2 regions of the Lactobacillus delbrueckii subsp. jakobsenii ZN7a-9 genome follow, and region 2 is predicted to be linked to the other one. Evidence: riboswitches for the same ligand, from Rfam matches in the RefSeq annotation. Region 2 holds a riboswitch; the other holds the start of a gene.
What was found. Region 2 has a riboswitch for lysine ahead of dapD (2,3,4,5-tetrahydropyridine-2,6-dicarboxylate N-acetyltransferase). Riboswitches for the same ligand answer to the same signal wherever they lie in the genome.
Positions count from the first base shown of each region.

Region 1: another riboswitch for lysine. It lies ahead of LJ046_RS02710 (ABC transporter substrate-binding protein/permease); the one in region 2 lies ahead of dapD (2,3,4,5-tetrahydropyridine-2,6-dicarboxylate N-acetyltransferase).

Region 1 covers NZ_CP018218.1:504,010-513,564, forward strand. The annotation lists gene LJ046_RS02690 (SLC13 family permease) at 1-197, opposite strand, end outside; gene LJ046_RS10575 (hypothetical protein) at 790-924, shown strand; gene LJ046_RS02695 (HNH endonuclease) at 1,046-1,957, shown strand; gene LJ046_RS02700 (C40 family peptidase) at 2,179-3,306, shown strand; gene LJ046_RS02705 (amino acid ABC transporter ATP-binding protein) at 3,596-4,357, opposite strand; gene LJ046_RS02710 (ABC transporter substrate-binding protein/permease) at 4,361-5,944, opposite strand; lysine riboswitch at 6,074-6,249, opposite strand; gene LJ046_RS02715 (DNA-3-methyladenine glycosylase) at 6,343-6,969, opposite strand; gene LJ046_RS02720 (DUF488 domain-containing protein) at 7,052-7,423, shown strand; gene LJ046_RS02725 (NAD-dependent protein deacylase) at 7,410-8,108, opposite strand; gene LJ046_RS02730 (hypothetical protein) at 8,219-8,698, shown strand; gene cls (cardiolipin synthase) at 8,750-9,555, opposite strand, start outside.
Region 2 covers NZ_CP018218.1:1,329,520-1,339,074, reverse strand. The annotation lists gene LJ046_RS06890 (dihydrolipoyl dehydrogenase family protein) at 1-1,316, shown strand, start outside; gene LJ046_RS06885 (hypothetical protein) at 1,664-1,864, shown strand; gene LJ046_RS06880 (hypothetical protein) at 1,923-3,191, shown strand; gene dapF (diaminopimelate epimerase) at 3,238-4,224, opposite strand; gene LJ046_RS06870 (aspartate kinase) at 4,226-5,599, opposite strand; lysine riboswitch at 5,820-5,996, shown strand; gene dapD (2,3,4,5-tetrahydropyridine-2,6-dicarboxylate N-acetyltransferase) at 6,112-6,825, shown strand; gene LJ046_RS06860 (N-acetyldiaminopimelate deacetylase) at 6,886-8,040, shown strand; gene dapA (4-hydroxy-tetrahydrodipicolinate synthase) at 8,063-8,992, shown strand; gene dapB (4-hydroxy-tetrahydrodipicolinate reductase) at 8,994-9,555, shown strand, end outside.

The DNA.
Region 1 (9,555 bases), 830 kb from region 2:
TGGATCAAGACCAGCATGGTCGTGACAGACTCGATCGTGTGCCAGTTCATATCGGCGCTGAGCGGCCGGGCAAAGAAAAGACTGATGATGGTGATCACGATGGTGATCTGCAGAATTCGGTCGCTAAAAATTTTCTTTAAGGTGGTCAAAAAGGTGGTCAAAAAATTATTTGAACTTTTGCTTTTGGCGGCTTCCATATAAAATCCTCTACTCAGCTAGAATGGTATTTACAAAATTTACGTAAAGTTAACGAAAAGCGAAAATGAACTTTACTTTCGTGTAGTTCCATTGTCAACCATTTTTCCCTAAATCTCAATAGTACAAAATTAACGAACGAATGTTATTGAAAAGATATTGGCGAAACGCGGCAGGTCAAAAATCTGACTTTTTTAGCTTGCTGAAAAAATAGTAAAGACTTTAGAAAGCGGTTTATATGGCTAAAATAAGGGATTTATTCCGGAAGACAAAAAACGGACTTTGCTATCTTTTTTAAGTGATTAAAACGTGTCGACTTTTTACACGGCCACAAAAAAGTCAAAAGCCTGCTTTTGATTTCCAAAATAATGTAAGCGTTACCGGAAGTGAAAAACAGAAGTGACAAATTGGCAAAAATCCTCCTTGGACATTTTGCTAAATCCATTTAACATTTCTGACGGAAGATATTTGCCCTTGCTTTTAGCTAAAAAGGGGCTGGAGGGGCAAAGAAATGCCGAAAAGGCTTGCCTAACATGGGGAAAGAGGAGTATAATGACTACTGATTTTCGAAAATCGATGAAAGGATGAAGAGACATGTCAAGAAATATCCACACGGGTATCAACCCACACCGTCGTCCACGTAACGCTTCTAATGCTAAGGAACGCGTTGCTCATGCCGCTGCTATAATCAGCTTCCTGAACCAAGCAGCTAAGGACGAAAACAAGTAATTTGTTTTTAAACAGACAATAAAGACTCTGGCTTTTGGCCAGGGTCTTTTTTTCGCTTGCTTTTTGCCTTATGATAGGAAAAAGCTAAGAGACGAGTAAGAAAGAAAACAAGGAGGCAAAAATGAAGTTTCAGTGCAGCAGCTGCGGTTTAAGACTGGAATCCCTGCATTTCAAGCTGCCTGGCCTGGTCAATGACCGCTTGGCCAGCCTGTGTGACATCTGCCGGCAGCGGGGGCTGGATCCGGCAGCTTATCCCAATCCTGTGGTCAAGCTGTTCGCGGCCAACCTCCTTTATGCCTTTGTGGGCAAGGACGGGGAAGCAAGCGGGGACTTTTCCCTGCCGGACTTAAAAATCCGCCGGTCCTACGAGGCCCTCATGCAGGACTATGATGGAAATGTCCTGGCCAGGCAGCAGCTGCCCAGAGCAGACTTCAACCAGGCCGTGATAAAGGCTGAGGATGATCCCAGCTTCTTTCTGCCAGGAAAACTCCCTTTCGCGGAAAAACTCCAGGCCTTAGGCCTCAGCGTTGACTTTCAGTTAAACGAGGTTGACTATATAGACCGGGAGCGGATCAGAGCCAAGTACAAGTACCGCTGCCAGTACTGCGGCCGGCGGGGGCGGAGCGTGGACCACAAGGACCCCGTCTCCATCTCGCACGATAACAGCCTGGACAATCTGATTTTGTCCTGCAGCGAGTGTAACCGGATCAAGTCTAATATGCCTTATGACCTTTTCGTCAAGCTCAACGAGGAATTGCAGCCTTTAAACAAAAAGCTGGTCAAGTACGAGAACGCCCTGGGCCCCTTGGAAAAAGAATTCCAAGACCGGCGGAACATGCTGGCCGCCAAGGTTCATTTAAAGGGCGTGGTGAATGACCCGGAACTGGACGCCATCCGCAAGGAAAACAAGCGCCTGCGGGATGCCATCGACAGTTTAGAGAGTGACTATGACGCGGCCCGCCGCTTGCGCGAGGACCACTTCAAGTTGGGCTGGAAGCTCTACCTGGCCCAGCAGGACAAGGAAATCATCTAGCTTTGATAATTTAAAGCTTATGGAGCGAGTATTAAAAGTTAGACCAGGTACAGAAAAAGTCTCCAGAATGTACAGGCTTAAAAAGCTTTAAAAAGCGCTACAGAACAACTTGCAGCGCTTTTTCGTTTTGTAATCAGACTGCTACATTCCTGTAACAATTGAAAGTTATACTATAGATTGTTGTAAAATCAAACCACATGTTAAAGGAGAAAAGACGTTTTATGAAGAAAAAGAACTTGTTGATGACTGCTTTGGCAACTCTGAGTGCATCTGGCGCCCTTTTAACTACTGGGGCCAGCGCTTTGGCTGACAGCTACACTGTTGTTAAGAACGATACTCTGTGGGGCCTGTCAAAGAAGTACGGCGTTTCAGTAAGCGACTTGAAGAAGGCTAACGGCGTTTCCGGCCACTTGATCTACGTGGGCCAGAAGCTGCAAATCCCAACTAAGTCAACCGAGGCAACCAAGACTGCTAAGACTAGCACTTCAACCAGTACCGTTGACACTACTTCAACGACCCACACAGTCGTAAAGGGTGACACTTTGTGGAGTTTGGCTAAGAAGTACGGCGTTTCAGTAAGTGCTTTGATGAAGGCTAACAACTTGTCAAGCAGCACCATCTTGATCGGCCAAAGTTTAAACTTGCGGGCTGGCATGACTACTTACGGGGTAAACGGCGTAACTACTGGCTCAAGCTCAACTGCAGCAAGCACTAACACTGCTTCATCAACCAGCACGACTGCTTCTAGCCAGGCGCCAAAGGCCAAGAAGAGCACTACTACTAACACTAGCAGCAATTCCAACACCAGCACTAGTGCCAACACTCAAAGCCAGTCAACTGCATCTAACAGCAGTGCGTCCACTACGACCAACACTAATACTGCAGCATCAAATGCTAACACTACTTCAAGCACTAACACTGCAGCAAGCAGTAGTCAAGCAGTCAGCCAGGCACCAACTGCTTCAACCTCAACTGCAACTACAACTGCCTCAGCCAGTGCCAGCGCGATTACTTCATACGCGTTGACCTTCCTGGGTGTGCCTTACGTTTGGGGCGGGACCACGCCAAGCGGCTTTGACTGCTCCGGCTTGGTACAATACGTTTACAGCCACTTCGGCATCAACCTGGGCCGGACTACTTACACCCAGCAATACGCCGGCACTAAGATCAGCGTGGCCAGCGCCCAAGCTGGTGACCTCTACTTCTGGGGTTCATACGGCTCAGCCTACCACGTAGCCATCGCCTTGGGCGGCGGCCAATACGTCATGGCTCCAGCCCCAGGCCAAAACGTGATGACTGGCAGCGTGTCATCATACACGCCAAGCTTTGCCGTTCGTGTTTTAGGCTAAAAATTTCCCATCGATATCAAACAGTTTAAGCAGCGTCAGCCAGCCGGCTGGCGCTGTCTTCTTTTGCCTGGCTATAATGGCTCTATAATATTTCGGTTGTCTGGTTTTTGCAGCTGATCATTAATGAGTTAGCTTGTCTGGGCTTGGCCTCGTAACTGACTATGCAGGTTTACGATAGTCAGCAAACATGGACAATTATTTTTGACCTGTTCATGCTTACTAATCGCGGGGTAAACAACTAAATCGCAAACAGAAAAAAAGCAGCCGTGAGGCTGCTTTTTGCGTGTAATTAAATTTGCGGGCCACGGAAGTTGGCTAAGAACTTCTGGGTCTTTTCGCTTTGCGGATGGTTGAAGATTTCATCCGGGCTGCCTTGCTCAGCCACGTAACCGTCGCTCATGAAGAGCACCTGGTCGGAAACTTCCTTGGCGAAGGCCATTTCGTGGGTAACCACGATCATGGTCAAACCAGTCTTGGCCAGCTTCTTCATGGTTTCCAAAACTTCCCCGACCATTTCTGGGTCAAGGGCACTGGTCGGTTCGTCGAAGAGGAGGATTTCCGGGTTCATGGAGATGGCTCTGGCAATCGCTACTCTCTGCTTCTGCCCACCGGACAATTGACGGGGCTTAGCGTCGACGTAGGGATCCATCCCAACGGTCTTCAGGTTCTCCAGGGCAATCTTCTTGGCTTCTGCCTTTGACCGCTTCAGGACCAGTTCCTGGCCGATCATGCAGTTTTGCAAGACGTTCTTGTTTTCAAAAAGCTCAAACTGCTGAAAAACCATGCCGACCTTGGACCGGTAGCGGGGGATGTTGTAGTTTTCATCCAGGATGTTCTGGTCATGGAAAAGAATTTCCCCGTCAGTTGTATCTTCCAGCAAGTTGATGCAGCGGAGCATGGTTGACTTACCGCCACCGGAAGGACCGATGACCGTCATAACCTCGCCCTTGTGGACTTCAAAGGAAATATCCTTCAAAACTTGGTGTTCACCGTAAGCCTTTTGCAGGTGCTGAACGTTTAAAATAATTTCATTATCCTTGTAATCAGCCATTTTTTACTTATCTCCTTCCTGCTTGCCGACATGAACTTGCTTGGCCATCATGTTGTAGTTTTCAGGACCTTCGATGTGCTTTTCAATCAAGTTGAAGATCCGGGTGATCGTAAAGGTCAAGAAGAGGTAGATGACCGAGATGACCAGGTAGGTTTGGAAGAACTGGAAGCTCTGGCTGGCAATCGTTGAACCAACGAAGAACAGTTCTGATACTGAGATGATGCTCAATACGGAAGTGTCCTTGATGTTGACGATAAATTCGTTGGTGATTGACGGCAGGCAGTTCCGGATAGCTTGTGGCAGGATGATGTTCCACATTCTCTGGTTGTGGGTCATCCCCAAAGCACTGGCGGCTTCAAACTGCCCCTTCGGCGTGGAGATGATCCCCCCGCGGATAACTTCGGCCAGGTAGGCCCCGGTGTTGATGGAGACGATGATCAAAGCGGCAACCGTTCTGTTTAGGTTGATGTGCCAGAACTGGGCGATCCCGTAGTAGATAACCGCGGCTTGTACCATCATTGGCGTGCCACGGAAGATTTCAACGTAGACGGACAAGAGCCACTTGCAGAAGGCTAACAGGCCCTTCTTGAACTTGTTCTTTGGTTCTGGAATAGTCCGGACGATGCCGACCAGCAAACCGATGAAGAAACCGGCGATGGTGCCGACCAGGGAGATCAATAGAGTCATCCCGATCCCTTCCAGGATCATCTGCCCGTAGTTCTTCAGCATGGAAACCAGCCAGTTTTCCTTCTTGGTGCTGGTCTGGGGCTGCTGCTGCACGGCTTCCTTCATCAGCTTGTTTCTTTCTGAAGTGGAAATGCCGGCCAAAACCTTGTTAACCTGGCTGAGCAGCTGGTCGTTGCCTTTCTTAACCCCAATGGAAACTTCCGCGTCAGAAGAGGAGACCTTGAAGCCCTTCATCTTAGACAGGTTGACCCCGGTAATGTTGGAGTCCATCATCTGGAAGGAAGTCAGTTCCGTGTCTTCAGCCACGTAGCCGTCGATCGTGCCGGCTTCCAGGGATTCCCGCATGGCGGCAAAGTCCTTGGAGGCTGGTTCCCGCTTGGCCCCTGGCAGCTGCTTGATCAGGTCGTAGTGCAGGGTCCCTTGCTGGGCAGTCAGCTTGGCCCCCTTGAAGTTAGTTAGGTACTTGGCCTTGGCGTACTTGCTCTGCTTGTTGACGATGACCACGAAGTTGGTGGTCCGGTATGGGCTGGTAAAGTTGATGGCCTTCCGTCTTTCCGCCGTCGGGCTCATCCCGGCAATGATCAAGTTGATCTTGCCACTGGTCAGTGCTGGCAAAAGCCCGTCCCACTGGGTCTTTTCCACGATAACCTTCTTGCCCAGCTTCTTAGCGATGATCTTGGCGATCTTGACGTCGTAACCATTGGCGTAAGAGCTGGTCCCGTCGATCTTGACCGCGCCGTTGGCGGACGTGGTCTGGGTCCAGTTGTATGGAGCGTAGTTGGCTTCCATACCAATCTTCAAGGTGCCACTGGCTTGCGCCGGCTGGCTCCAACTGACAGCTAAGACAAGCGTCATGACCGCCGCCATTAAGGCGCTAATCCAGCTGCTGTGCTTCTTCATCTGAATAAACCTCCGATATGTTTTTAGTAGTTATGAAATACAATAAAAAGCGGCAAAAAGCGGCAAAAAAGCCCCATTGCGGTATACAATGAGGCTTACTTTGATTCTGTAAAATTCAGTATGACTACCAAAAATTATAGCGCTCCCTAGAAAACTAGGACAGTCTGCAGAATCTTCTCCTGCAGCCCAACCAACAGCGCGCACGACCCCACTGCTGATTTCGGCGATATCCCTTAATAACAAGGCTCAACACTGTCAGTGAGCTCCCCTTGTGTTTGTGAACGATCGCGACCTCTATTGTATTGGATAATTTTTAACTACATTTAGGCTAAATTACTTTTAAGAAAAAGTCAAGAAAAAATTAGTTTTCTGAATTTTTGTGATTGCCCTTTTCTTATTTACAGCCAGCCGTGATCATCCACCCAGTCCCTTTTCTTCATGCCAGAGACGTAGGGGTTGCCGGCCACATAATAGCGCAGAGGCGCCTGGGCCCAGGCCGGGTCAGCCTGGACGATCCCGATTCTGGGCGAAGCAATGATTTCTTTAGCCGGCTTTTTCTCAGTCAAGTCAATAACGAAAGGGGAGTCCGCCAAAGGGGCCAGGTCCCAGTTTCTTGACTTGATCCCCATGGCCTGCATTAATTTGGCCGGTCCATTGGTCAAAAGGACCCCGTCTTTGCCACCCCGGTTTTTAAGCATTTGGTCTAGGCCCCAGACCGGCTCAATGGCCCGGATTAAGACCCCTTGGGGGTTGCCTTCTTCCTGGCAGGCGATGTCAAAAAAGACGTACTGCCGCTGGGAGTAGATGTAGATGGTCCCGCCGGCCCGCCACAGGCCCTCGTTAGCCTGGCTTCTTCTGCCCCCGTAGGAGTGGGCGGCCCGGTCGTATATGCCCAGGTAGGCTTCGGCCTCAACGATATAGCCGCCAATTTTTTTTCTGCCGGCTTGATAATAAAAGGGGCGGCCGATCAAATCCCGGCATATCTCGCTGGTGGGCCGGCCGGTGAAAAAATTCCTGTAGTCCATTGCTTAATTAATCTTTCTAACTAAAATAGGGAATGTAGTAAAAGCTGTAATAAAAACTGTTTTTAAGAGAAAGCGTGCGCCTATGTCAACGATCAAAACTGTCCGTATCTACGCCAAAGAGCAGCCCGCCGGCTACCGGATCTTAGTCGACCGGCTCTGGCCCCGGGGAATCAAAAAGGAAGCCGCCAATTTAGACGAGTGGAAGAAAGAGCTGGCTCCCAGCCGGGACTTGCGGACCTGGTTTAAGCATGACCCGGCCCGGTACACGGACTTCCGCCAAGATTACCTGGAAGAATTGGCAGACAATCCGGAATGGCCGCCTTTCGTGGAGCATTTGCAAGAGCTTTTGCAAAAAGGGGACGTCCTCTTTTTGTACGGGGCTAAAGATGAAGAACACAACCAGGCCGTAGTTTTAAAGGAGGCAGCTGAGGAAGCCCTAGCTAAACTTCCTTAAAGACCTCCAAGGCGTCACCGGTCAGCTGCTTGATGCCTTGTGCCGGGATCTCAGTCAAGTTGACGGCCCAGATTTTGGCATCTTTTGCCGCGTAGCCTAAGAGACCGGCGAAGGGGTAGACAACTAAGCTGGTGCCGACGATCACGACCAGGTCGCTTTGCCGCATTTCCAGGATGGACTGGTTGACATTGGCCGGGTTGATGCCTTCACCGTAAAGGACGATGCCGGGCCGGATGATCCCGCCGCACTCGTGCTTGTAGCCCTTGGCGTAGTCCTCATAGCTGACCTTTTGCTTGCACTTGGAGCAGTAGATGTCGTAGAGGTTGCCGTGAAATTCGGTCACGTGCTGGTTGCCGGCCTGCCGGTCCAGGGTGTCGATGTTCTGGGTGATGAGGGCCCCTTTTTCATTGCAGATGGCCGCGATCTTTTCGTGGATCAGATTTGGCTTGGCGTCCGGGAAGTACATGTTTTGCATGACGAAGTCATAAAAAAGCTGAGGCCGGTCATAAAGGGTCTCCTCGCTCAAGATGACTTCCGGGGGCTCACTGACCCCGTTGTAGATGCCAGTCTTAGACCGGTAGTCGGGGATGCCGGAGTGGGTTGACACGCCTGCCCCGGTCAAAAAGACAGGGTGCTTGGCCTTTTTTAAGTCTGCTTTAAATTCCGCAAGTTTTGCTTGGTCCATTTTTTACCTCTTTCTTAAAAAACGGCTGATACCTTTTGATTTCATTATAAGCGCTTGGTTTGCTATAATTAAGCTACTAGTTGCAGAAGATATTATATTTGAGGTAATCCATGGACACGTTATTTTACTTGGTCGCCGACACTCTGCTGGCGGCCTATGCCGGCTACAGCTGGTACAGCCAGGCCACGGTGATCCTGCGGGCCCGCTGGCGGATGACGGCGGTGGTCATGCCGATCCTATTGGTCTGGCTGGGGGCCAGCTGGGGCTACCTGGACCTGGGAACTCCCGGCTTCATCGTCTTCACGGCCCTCTTCATTTTGACGGGGATTTTGGAAGCCACGTCGGGCTTTGCTGACAAGCGGGTGGTTTTGAGCGGCTACTTCCGCCGGACTTTGAAATACAGCGAAATCAGCCAGGTGATCCTGACCGCGGCGCCGCCGGAAGTGGGCGACCTGTCGATCGTGGCCCTGGAAACCAGCCGCCACCAGATCTACTACCTCCGCTTCAACAAGCAGGCCAGCGATGTGGCCTCCTTCTTGACGCAGCGCCTGGAACGCGGGGTAAATATTGACGTAAGAAAAATGGGTTAGTCGAGTGACTAATCCATTTTTATCTGCCCTAAATTTCTGTTTTCTTGTTTTTTACAAAATCGGGGACAGGAGGCGGGAGAAGTTCTGCAGGAACCGCAGCCAGCGTGACTGCTTCTTGATCATCTCCGGCGTGAGGAGGGTCGACTGCTCCATGTCCTTTTCAAACTGGTCGGACATCTCCTTGTTAAAGGCCCGGTCGTAGACGAAGACATTATCTTCAAAGTTCAAGTCATAAGACCGGTAGTCCTGGTTGACGCTGCCGACAGTCGCGTACTTGTCGTCGACGATAATGGTCTTGGCGTGCATGAAGCCGTTGTTGTAGGCGTAGACCTTGACCCCGATCTTGACCAGCTGGTTGGCGTACCACTGGGTTGCCCGGTAGATGAAGGGGTGGTCCGGCATGCAGGGGATCATGATCCGCAGGTCAACCCCCGAGCTGGCCAGGATCTGCCAGGCGGCAATCATGGCCTCATCTGGAATCAAGTAAGGAGTCTGGATCCAGACCCGCTTTCTGGCTAGCATCATCAAGCGGACCAGGCCGTTTCGCATGTAAGGCTCGTCGTTGTCGGGGCCGTCAGAAACAACCTGTACGGCCATGTCGCCCTTGGAGATGTCGTTTTCATCCAGGTCAGGAAATAGCTTTTCGTCAAAGCTGATCAGTTCTTCTTCCTTGACGGCGGAAGCGTTCCAGTCCATCACGAATCTTTCCTGCAAAAGCAGGGAGGCTGACCCGACCAGGCGGAGGTGGGTGTCCCGCCAGTAGCCGAATTTTTTCTTCCTGCCCAGGTACTGGTCGCCGACATTGAAGCCTCCGGTCCAGGAGGTAACCCCGTCGATGACCACGATCTTCCGGTGGA
Region 2 (9,555 bases):
ACATTATCATCGGCAGCGGTCCGGCGGCTAACCACCTGCTCTTCAAATTAGCAAGAACTGACCGGACTGCCCTGGTCATTGAAAACAACTTGTGGGGCGGAACCTGCCCGAATACCGGCTGCCAGCCAAAGATTTTTCTTGAAGGCGCCGTCCGTCCGGTCTTGAACACATATTATCTGACCGGCAAGGGAGTAAAAGCAGCCGCCCAGCTGGACTGGAAGACTTTGATCAAGCGCAAGAAGGAGATCTGGGCAAAATTTCGTGCAGAAGAGCGGTCCAGCATCGAAAGCGACCAGGTGGATACTGTCTTTGGCAGCGGGGTGATCACTGGTCCGCATACAGTTGCGGCAGCTGGAGAGGAATATGAAGGCATAAATATCATCATCGCGACAGGTCTTCTGCCGCACCACTTGGAAGTGCCGGGTAGTGAGTATGCCATTAGCAATGATGAGTTTTTTGACTTGGATGAATTGCCGAAAAAAGCGGTCGTCATTGGGGGCGGCTATGTTGCCCTGGAACTGTCCACAATCTTGCAGGCAGCTGGTAGTGAAGTCACGGTCTTGCAGCACTCTGAGAAGTTGCTGAGGGCTTTTGACCAGGAATATGTCGAGAAATTGACGGAAATAATGGAAGAGCGCGGCATTGTGATTCATCTGAACACTCCAGTTAAGGCAATCGCCAAAAATTCTGCTGCTTATGAAGTAACTGCGGAAAATGGGCAAAAGTTTGAAACTGATCTGGTAATCGACGCCTCTGGCCGGCGGGCTAATGTAAACGGCCTGGGCTTGGAAAAATTAGGGATCAAGTTTGATCCGGTCAAGGGCGTGGCGGTCAATGAGCACTTGCAGACCAATGTCCCGAGTATTTTTGCCGCCGGGGATGTCGCTGACAACGGGCAGATGAATCTGACGCCGGTTGCCTGGGTTGACTCCTACCACATTTATGATTTTGTCGAAAATGGCCTTACTGAAGGAATTAAGTACCCGGCCGTAGCTACCAGCACCTTTACTTACCCGCAAGTCGCCCAGGTAGGCAAGCGGGAAAGTGAAATGGCAGAAGGCGATACGGTTAGAAGAATGAAGCTGGGGTCGACTTTTGCCGCTTTGGGAGAAGGCGATGAAGAGGCGGAATTAAAGGTTATCTTCAACAAGGATGGTGAAGTGGTCGGCGCTTCAGAAATCAGCATCAATGCCGGGGAGGACATCAATCTCTTCGCCCCGCTGATCGGGAGGAAGGACCCGGCAGAATTTGCCATGAATAATTTGGGCTTCGCCTTCCCGACTTTAGCCAACAAATTGGACGTTCTCTTCCGCTAGAAGTTGACAGCAAGTTGAAATTTGAAAAAATGGAATTCGAGCAAAGGTTTATCCTTTGCTTTTTTCTTTGCACACGGATTGGATTTTAGCTGCTTTTACAGATCTTTTTGCCTGTAAAAAGCCCGTCAAACCAGGCTTTGTCAAGGGTGACTAGCGGCTTTTTCCTTTAGGAAAAATCTGCTTTAATCAAAACTGAGCTTCGAACATTTGGTCGAATGATGAATGTGAAGACAGAAAGGAGAATGATATGACGTATTGGTAGGGCTTAGAGAAAGCTGGCTATGTGGCTAATGACGAAATCACGACCGCGCCAGAAACCATGAGGAATTTGCAACTTAAAGGCAGGGATGTCCTATGGCGAACTTACAGAAGTATTGCGGAAGGTGCCAACCATTGGCGTCTATTTGCCAAGCGAGGAAAAGATCTTCAAGGATTTGTGCCGACGGGTGAAGAAATGCTACTGGCTTAATCCTGAAGCTAAAAGCAAATGGAATACCGGAGGCTCAGTCATCGGCAGATATACCCCATATGTCAGTGAACTGGCTTAGGTAACCATACGGCCTCTTTGATCAAATTTTTGTGCGGATTACAGAATTGAGGATGAAGATGAAAGAAGAAAGCAAAGTCTTAACAGAAAAAGAAACTGACCAGCTGGTCAGCGACTTCTTTGAGAATTACGAGAGCTACTTTGACCGGCCATATTGCATGGATGTGCTGGCCCAGCCCCTGGCTAAGCAGTATCTCCGGCCTAGCAGCTTAAAGGTTTGCCTGGCTTACCAATTGCTGACTAAGGAGTGGATGAAAGCCAAGCTTGAGGAAGAGTCTTTCCATGATAACGGAGAGAAGGAGCGGATCTACCTGGAGCCTGGCAAGCTGAAGAATCATTTGCCTAAAGAAGATTGGGATCTGGCAAGCGACTACCTGTTTCCAGGAGACAAGCAGGCTTACCTGGAACTGACAGCTGATAAAAAGGAACTTTTCTTACCAAGCAACAAGCGCCAGCAGCTTCAGCACTTTAAGACAAGTTTGGCTAATTGCCAGTCCTGGCAAAAGCTGCTTTACCATATCAAGGAAAATCATGCTGACCTGTCGATCAATTGGCATTTCAAGAACCAGTCCAAACTGGAAGTGACTTTGACGGGGAGAAAGGATCACGAGCATGCTTTTGCCTTAAAAGAGCCAGAGGCGATGGACGAGGAGTATGACAAGTTTTTGGCAAATTCGAAGAAGAAAGAGGCGAATTACAAGAAAAAGATCAAAGAAAAGGTTGCTGCTTCTAGCCTGCGGGGGGACCTGTTAGCCCGGGCAATTGCTCAGCTTGCTTTGAGAAATGAGACGCGGATTACGCCAAATAATTGTCTGAAGATTCTGCGGGGATTGTCTTATCCGGATTATGACGCCATCAACCACAGCGACTATGACAGACATTTTCGCTTTCTGCCAAACCAGGAGATTCTGCAGGTAATTGAGGCGATGCAAAAAGACGGACTGATCGCGGCTGAGGAACGCTTTTATTCTGACTATCATGTCTATTACCATGAATTGGTGCCAACTGATTTGACTGAGGAATTTCTGAATGCGGAAGCAGCTGAAGGGTCAGATCTTGCCTTGCTGAAGGAACTTAATGAGTCTGCAGATAAGACTGATCTTTCCGCTTTTAACGTTGTCAAATTAAGCCAGGAACTTCTGCAGCATCCCGCCCTGGTTTGCGTTGACCAGGGCTATCAAGCCTTTATCGACCAGCATGACTTGGCAAGAGAATACCTAAAAACCCGCCTGCAGCTGACGACCAGCAAGTTTACCAAGAAGTATCTCCGCCTGCTTTTAGAGGGGGATGCAGAAAAAAGCATCCCTGGCCAAGCGGTGAATGCTTGATTGGGGATGCTTAGTAATTGGTATAGAGTATTTAATTAGAGGGATGCTACTTGGTTAGCTGGTCAACGAAAGCCAGGTATGCAGCTTGTTCACCAGTTTCTTTGGTCTTCACCGCCTCCAGCTTAACCTGGCCGCTGTGCAGCTGGTCTTCTGGGATTTCAATAGTATGGGTTTCAGTCGCGTTGCCGATCAGTTCGATCCAGTAGCCGTGATCCTTTTGGTGCAAGACGGTCTTGACCATACCACCAGGATTGTAGACAGAGATCTCTTTTTCAAAGTGGCCCAGGTCCGGGTGAGTCAAGGCAAAGGCCAATGAGCTGGCTGACATCCCTGTCCCGCAGGCGTTAGTAAAGCCAACGCCCCGTTCGTAGGTTCTGACAAAAAGCTGGCTATCGCCGCGGATAACGGTGTAGTTGATGTTGACCCCGTCTGAGAAGTATGGATTTTCGCCATTCAAGTAGGCACCAAGCTCTCCTAAGACCGGACTTTTCAGGTCTTCTTCTTTGATAAAGGCGATGAGGTGGGGATTAGGCACGGCCAGAGCACTAAAACGCCAGCCTGGAACCAGTTCTGGTACCAGAGTGTCCAGCAGGCGGTTATGTCCCAAATTGTCAAAAGGCAAAGATTCTTTATTAAAGCGGACAGGGGAGATTTCTACCCCGAAAGCCGGCACTCCTTCTGCAAAGTCATCAGCTTGCCGTACGGCTAGGTCAGCGTACATGGTTTCCACCTTAAACTGGCTTTCTCCGGTCTTTTCGTGCAAGTAGCGGGCAACTGTTCTAAGACCATTGCCGCACATTGAGGCTTCACTGCCGTCAGCGTTGATAACCCGCATCTTGCCTAAAACGCCTGGGTGGCTTGATTCCTCAACTGATAGGATGCCGTCAGCTCCGCCAAGCAGGCCAGTCTTGTGATCAGTAAGTGTCTGGGTCAATTGCCGCAGTTCATTATCAGTCAGCGGATTTTCCAGTTCAGTCTGGTCCAGAATGAAGAAGGAATTCTGTGAGCCATGGACTTTCAATAATTTAGTCATCTTATTCTCCTTGTGCTTCTTGCTTGAAAAAGTAGTCGTAAATCGCGGCTACCGCCCGGTCGGCATCTTTAGCTGCCGTGCCCAGCATGATAGAAATTTCGGAAGCCCCTTGGTTGACCATCCGGAGAGAAATACCCTCTCTGGCTACAGGCGTGGCAATATCCCGGATGACCCCGATCCGGTCCCTCATCCCTTCACCGACCAGCATGATAATCGCGTAATTGCTGATCCATTCCAAATGGTCAGGACTGACTTCATTTTGAATTTCATTGCAGATCTGGTCGATCAATTCATCGTTTAACGTGTCCCGGTCAAAGATCAAAGTCAAGTCGTCAATCCCGGTTGGCATATGTTCATAGGACAGTTTGTACTTGTTTAAGATTTGCAGGATGCGGAGGGTAAAGCCAACTTCCTTGTTGAGCAGGTACTTGTGCAGGTAGAGGGCACCAAAGTGCTTGCCGCTGGCGATCCCGGTAATGACGGTTTCAGGCTTGAAGCCTTTTTCCGGTACGATCATGGTCCCGCGCTTTTCCGGGTGCTGGGTATTCTTCACATTGATTGGAATCTGCCCTTGAATGGCCGGGATCAAGGCTTCATCGTGGAAGACAGAGAAACCAGCATAAGACAATTCCCGCATTTCCCGGTAGGTCATCGTGTGGATCGGATGGGGCTGGTCAACAACCTTCGGGTTAGCGGAGAAAATAGCATCGACATCAGTAAAGTTTTCATATAAGTCAGCGTGGAAACCTCTAGCCAAAATCGCCCCGGTAATGTCTGAACCACCTCTTGAGAAGGTAGCGATATGGCCAGCCAGAGTATAACCGTAAAAGCCTGGGAAAATCAGCTTTTCGTCAGCGTCATAGGCAAAGTTTTCCAGGAGCTGGTAGCTTTCCGGGTTGACAGAGGCATTGTTTGGACTACCGGTAACGATGATCCCGGCCTCTTTAGGATCAACATAGCGGGCCTTTACCCCTTGGCTTTGCAGAATCTTCGCAATCAGCTCGGCGTTAAGCCGCTCGCCATGGGCCTTAAAGGTCGCCTGCAGATAGTTCTTGTTTGGATAGTGATCCTTTGGCAAATTCAACAGGATCTCTTTCAAGGGCAAGATTTCTTCGAGCGGCAAGTTAAAGTACTCGCCGATTTCAACGTAGCGCTGGAAGATCCGGTCAGCAACTTCAAGCCCGTTTCTGCCATGGCTGATTTCATGGGCGTACTTGATCAAAAGGTCAGTGACCTTGATGTCATCGTCAAAGCGTTTGCCTGGTGCAGACGTAACGACAACTTGTCTTTCAGCTTCAGCAGTAATAATCTTCAAAGCATTTTCTACAGCAGGACCGCTAGCCAGGGAACTGCCACCAAACTTAACAACTTTCATGGGTTACTCTCTTTCGTGTTTGTCTTTAATCATAATTTAAGTTTAATCAGAATGGACTTTACCATTTTTCTCTGGAAAATGCAAAGAAAGATTCTGAAAATTCATGATAATCGACTTCTAAACATTGTGATACCAGTGCTTGAGGAAGCTTGAAATAAAAATATACAAATAAAAAGCTGAAAAGCTGTTGACAAGATGAGGCCAATATTATAAACTGACTACAAATTGAAGAGGCGCAACCGACAAGAGTAAGGCAAGGGAGCCAGCCAGGCGGAGAACTTGCAAGAAAGGGGAGGTTGCCGAAGCGTCCGTTTTGGCAAGGCGGATTGGCTGGGCTATGGCTTAAGAGGCCATGGACTGTCGCAGGGAAGGTACCTGCGTTGCGCTTGCAATTTGACGAGAGAATTTGATTTTGAATTTTTCGGGCTCCAGATTGTTAAGGCAACCTGGAGCTTTTTCTTTGTCTCTTCGAAGTAACAGAAACAGATGCAGATTAGAAAGAGAAAGATATTATGGCAGAATTAGACGCGCAAAGCATTATCAACTACATTGGTTCAGCACCAAAGAAGACCCCGGTTAAGGTTTACTTGCGAGGCGCCGGCCTTGATCAAGTCACTTTCCCAGATGGAACGGATCCTTTTGTCAGCGGTCAAGCTGGCGTAGTCTTCGGCGATTGGCAAGTTCTTAAGCCGTTTTTAGCAGAACACGAAGCTGACTTTGAATCTGTCCGCGTGGAAAACACGGCCCGCAATTCAGCCGTTCCTTTGCTGGACCTTAAGGAAATCAATGCCCGGATCGAACCAGGCGCTATTATCCGTGACCAGGTCTTGATCGGTGATAACGCGGTTATCATGATGGGGGCGGTAATTAACATTGGCGCGGAAATCGGTGCCGGCTCAATGATCGACATGGGCGCGATCTTAGGTGGCCGGGCGATCGTCGGCAAGAACTGCCATATCGGTGCCGGTACGGTCTTAGCCGGGGTGGTTGAACCAGCTTCTGCCTTGCCGGTCCGCATTGACGATGACGTTCTGATCGGTGCCAACGCGGTTGTCCTGGAAGGTGTCCACGTCGGTGAAGGTGCAGTTGTAGGAGCGGGTGCGGTTGTGACCAAGGATGTGGCTCCGCACACGGTGGTTGCCGGCGTTCCAGCCAAGGTAATCAAGGAAGTCGATGCCAAGACAGAAAGCAAGACCGGCCTGGAAGAAGACCTGCGTAAGCTGTAAAGAGTCAAGTTAAAGTAAACAAAACAGACATAAGTTAGTCCACATTAAGGAAGTTTTTCAATGGCAGTATTGACCGAAGCCGAGTTGCTTCAAATCCGGCGCCAACTCCACCAGATCCCGGAATTGGCTTTAAAAGAATATCAAACCCATGCTTATCTCTTGGATGTGATCAAGCAGATGAAGCAAGACTACCTGGAAATCAGGGAACCAGCAGAATTGCCAACTGCGCTCCTGGTTCTGGTCAAGGGGTCAAAGGCTAAACGGACCATCGGCTACCGGGCGGATATTGATGCTTTGCCGGTAACTGAAGCAACCGGCCTGCCATATGCTTCCAAGCACCAAGGTGTGATGCATGCCTGCGGGCACGACATCCATATGACGGTTGCTTTGGGTGTTCTCAGCTACTTTAGCGAGCATCAGCCAACTGACAACCTCCTGTTCTTCTTCCAGCCGGCTGAAGAAAGCGAGAGCGGCGGCATGAAGGCCTACCAGCTGGGACTTTTCACCGGTAAGTGGCATGTTGATGAATTCTACGGCCTGCATGATAACCCAAGTCTGCCGGCTGGGGCGATTGGCTGCCGGAACGGCACCTTGTTTGCCGGAACGACTGAAGTCAACATTGATATTCAAGGTAAGGGCGGGCACGCTGCCTTCCCGCAATTGTCAAATGACGCGGTTGTCGCGGCAGCAGCCTTGATTATGCAGGTCCAGACCATCATTTCCAGAAATATTGATCCGGTTCAAAGCGGGGTTATCACCCTGGGCAAGTTGACTGCCGGCAAGATCAGAAACGTAATCGCTGATTCAGCCAGAATTGAAGGCACGATCCGGGGACTTACCCAAAGCATGATCGAATTGATCGACAAAAGGCTGGCCGAAGTCTGCCAGGGAATTGAGCTGAGCTTCGGCGTCAAAGTCAAGCTGGAACTCAACCAAGGCGGCTACTGGCCAGTTGAAAATAACCCGGAATTAACTGAAAACTTCATTAAATACATGAAGCAGGCTGACGGGGTTGAATATGTCGAAACGGCCCCGGCGATGACCGGAGAAGACTTCGGCTACCTCCTGGCTCAGATCCCGGGAACCATGTTCTGGCTGGGTATTGAGGACGATTCACCCCTGCACTCAGCAACATTAATCCCCCAGGAAAGTTCAATCAGCCGCGGCATTGCGGCAATTACCGGCTTTTTGGAATACCGGATGACAGAAGGCTAAGGAAACAATAGAGGCAAATACAATGAACCAAAACTTACAAAACGCGGACTTACTGACAGCAATCATTACGCCTTTTACGGAAGACGGACAGATCGACTTTGCCAGCTTGACTGAATTAACCAACAACTTGATTGACCAGGGCTGCAACGGCTTTGTGATTGGCGGGACAACTGGTGAGACGCCAACTTTGACCCATGACGAAAAGATTGCCTTGTACACCCGCTTTGGTCAGATTGTAAATGGGCGTGTACCGGTTATTGCCGGCACGGGCAGTAACAACACAGCAGAAACCATTGCTTTTACTGAAGAAGTTGCCCAGATTCCGGGCATCGACTATGCTTTGGTTGTCGTTCCGCCATACAACAAGCCAAACCAGCGGTCAATGATCGCTCACTTTACGGCAGTTGCTGACCAGGTTCACATTCCAGTAGTCATCTACAACATTCCGGGCCGGACTGGGGTTAAAATGGAAGTGTCAACTATTTTACAGCTGGCCCAGCACCCCAATATTGCCGGTATCAAGCAGTGCGCCAGCCTGGAAGAAATCGAAGAGATCGTATCCGGCCGGCCAGTAGACTTTGCCGTCTTTACCGGCGAAGATGCCCAGGCGCTGACGGCCAGAATTTTGGGCGCTGACGGGGTCATCTCAGTTGCCAGTCACCTGTACACCCCAAGAATGCGGGAAATGTACGATGAACTTTACGCGGGGAACTTTGCCTTGGCCGGCAGCCTGCAGCGCTGGCTGACCCCGCGGATGAACGCCCTGTTCATGTTCCCGTCACCATCACCAGTTAAGGCGGCTTTAGCTGCCATGGGTTACCAAGTAGGCGGATTACGGTTGCCGCTTGTAGCTTTGAACGATGAAGAAAAGGAAGAACTAGCCACTGCTTTGAAGCTGCCGAAGGATGCATTAGCTGGTCAGCTGAAGCGTGATATGTTAGAAGGAGATTAAGATGCCAAGAATTTTATTGGCTGGTTTTGCCGGCTCAATGGGCCAGCAAGTCGTTAAATTAGTAGCAAGCCTGCCAGACTTTGAAATAACGGCCGGCCTGGCCCACCGTTTAAAGAGCAACGATCCAGCAGACTATGGCCTGCCAGCAAGCGCTAAGCTGTACACCAGCCTGGATGAAATTCCAGCCGACGCAGCAGATATCTGGGTTGACTTTACTGTACCAGCCTCTGTCTACCAAAACGTCCGCTATGCCTTGGAAAACGGCTACCGGCCAATCGTAGGGACGACTGGCTTGACTGACCAGCAGGAAGCTGAGCTGAAGCAATTGACCAAGGAAAAGGGGGTTGGCGGCTTGATCGCTCCTAACTTTGGCATGTCAGCTGTTTTATTGATGAAGTTCGCCCAAGAAGCAGCTAAGTACTTCCCAGACGTGGAAATCATCGAAATGCACCACGAAGATAAGAAGGATGCTCCATCAGGCACGGCCTTGGCCACAGCCAAGCTAATCGCTGAAGTCCGCGAGCCCCACCAAACTGCAGCAGACACCACAGAAAGCCTGCCAG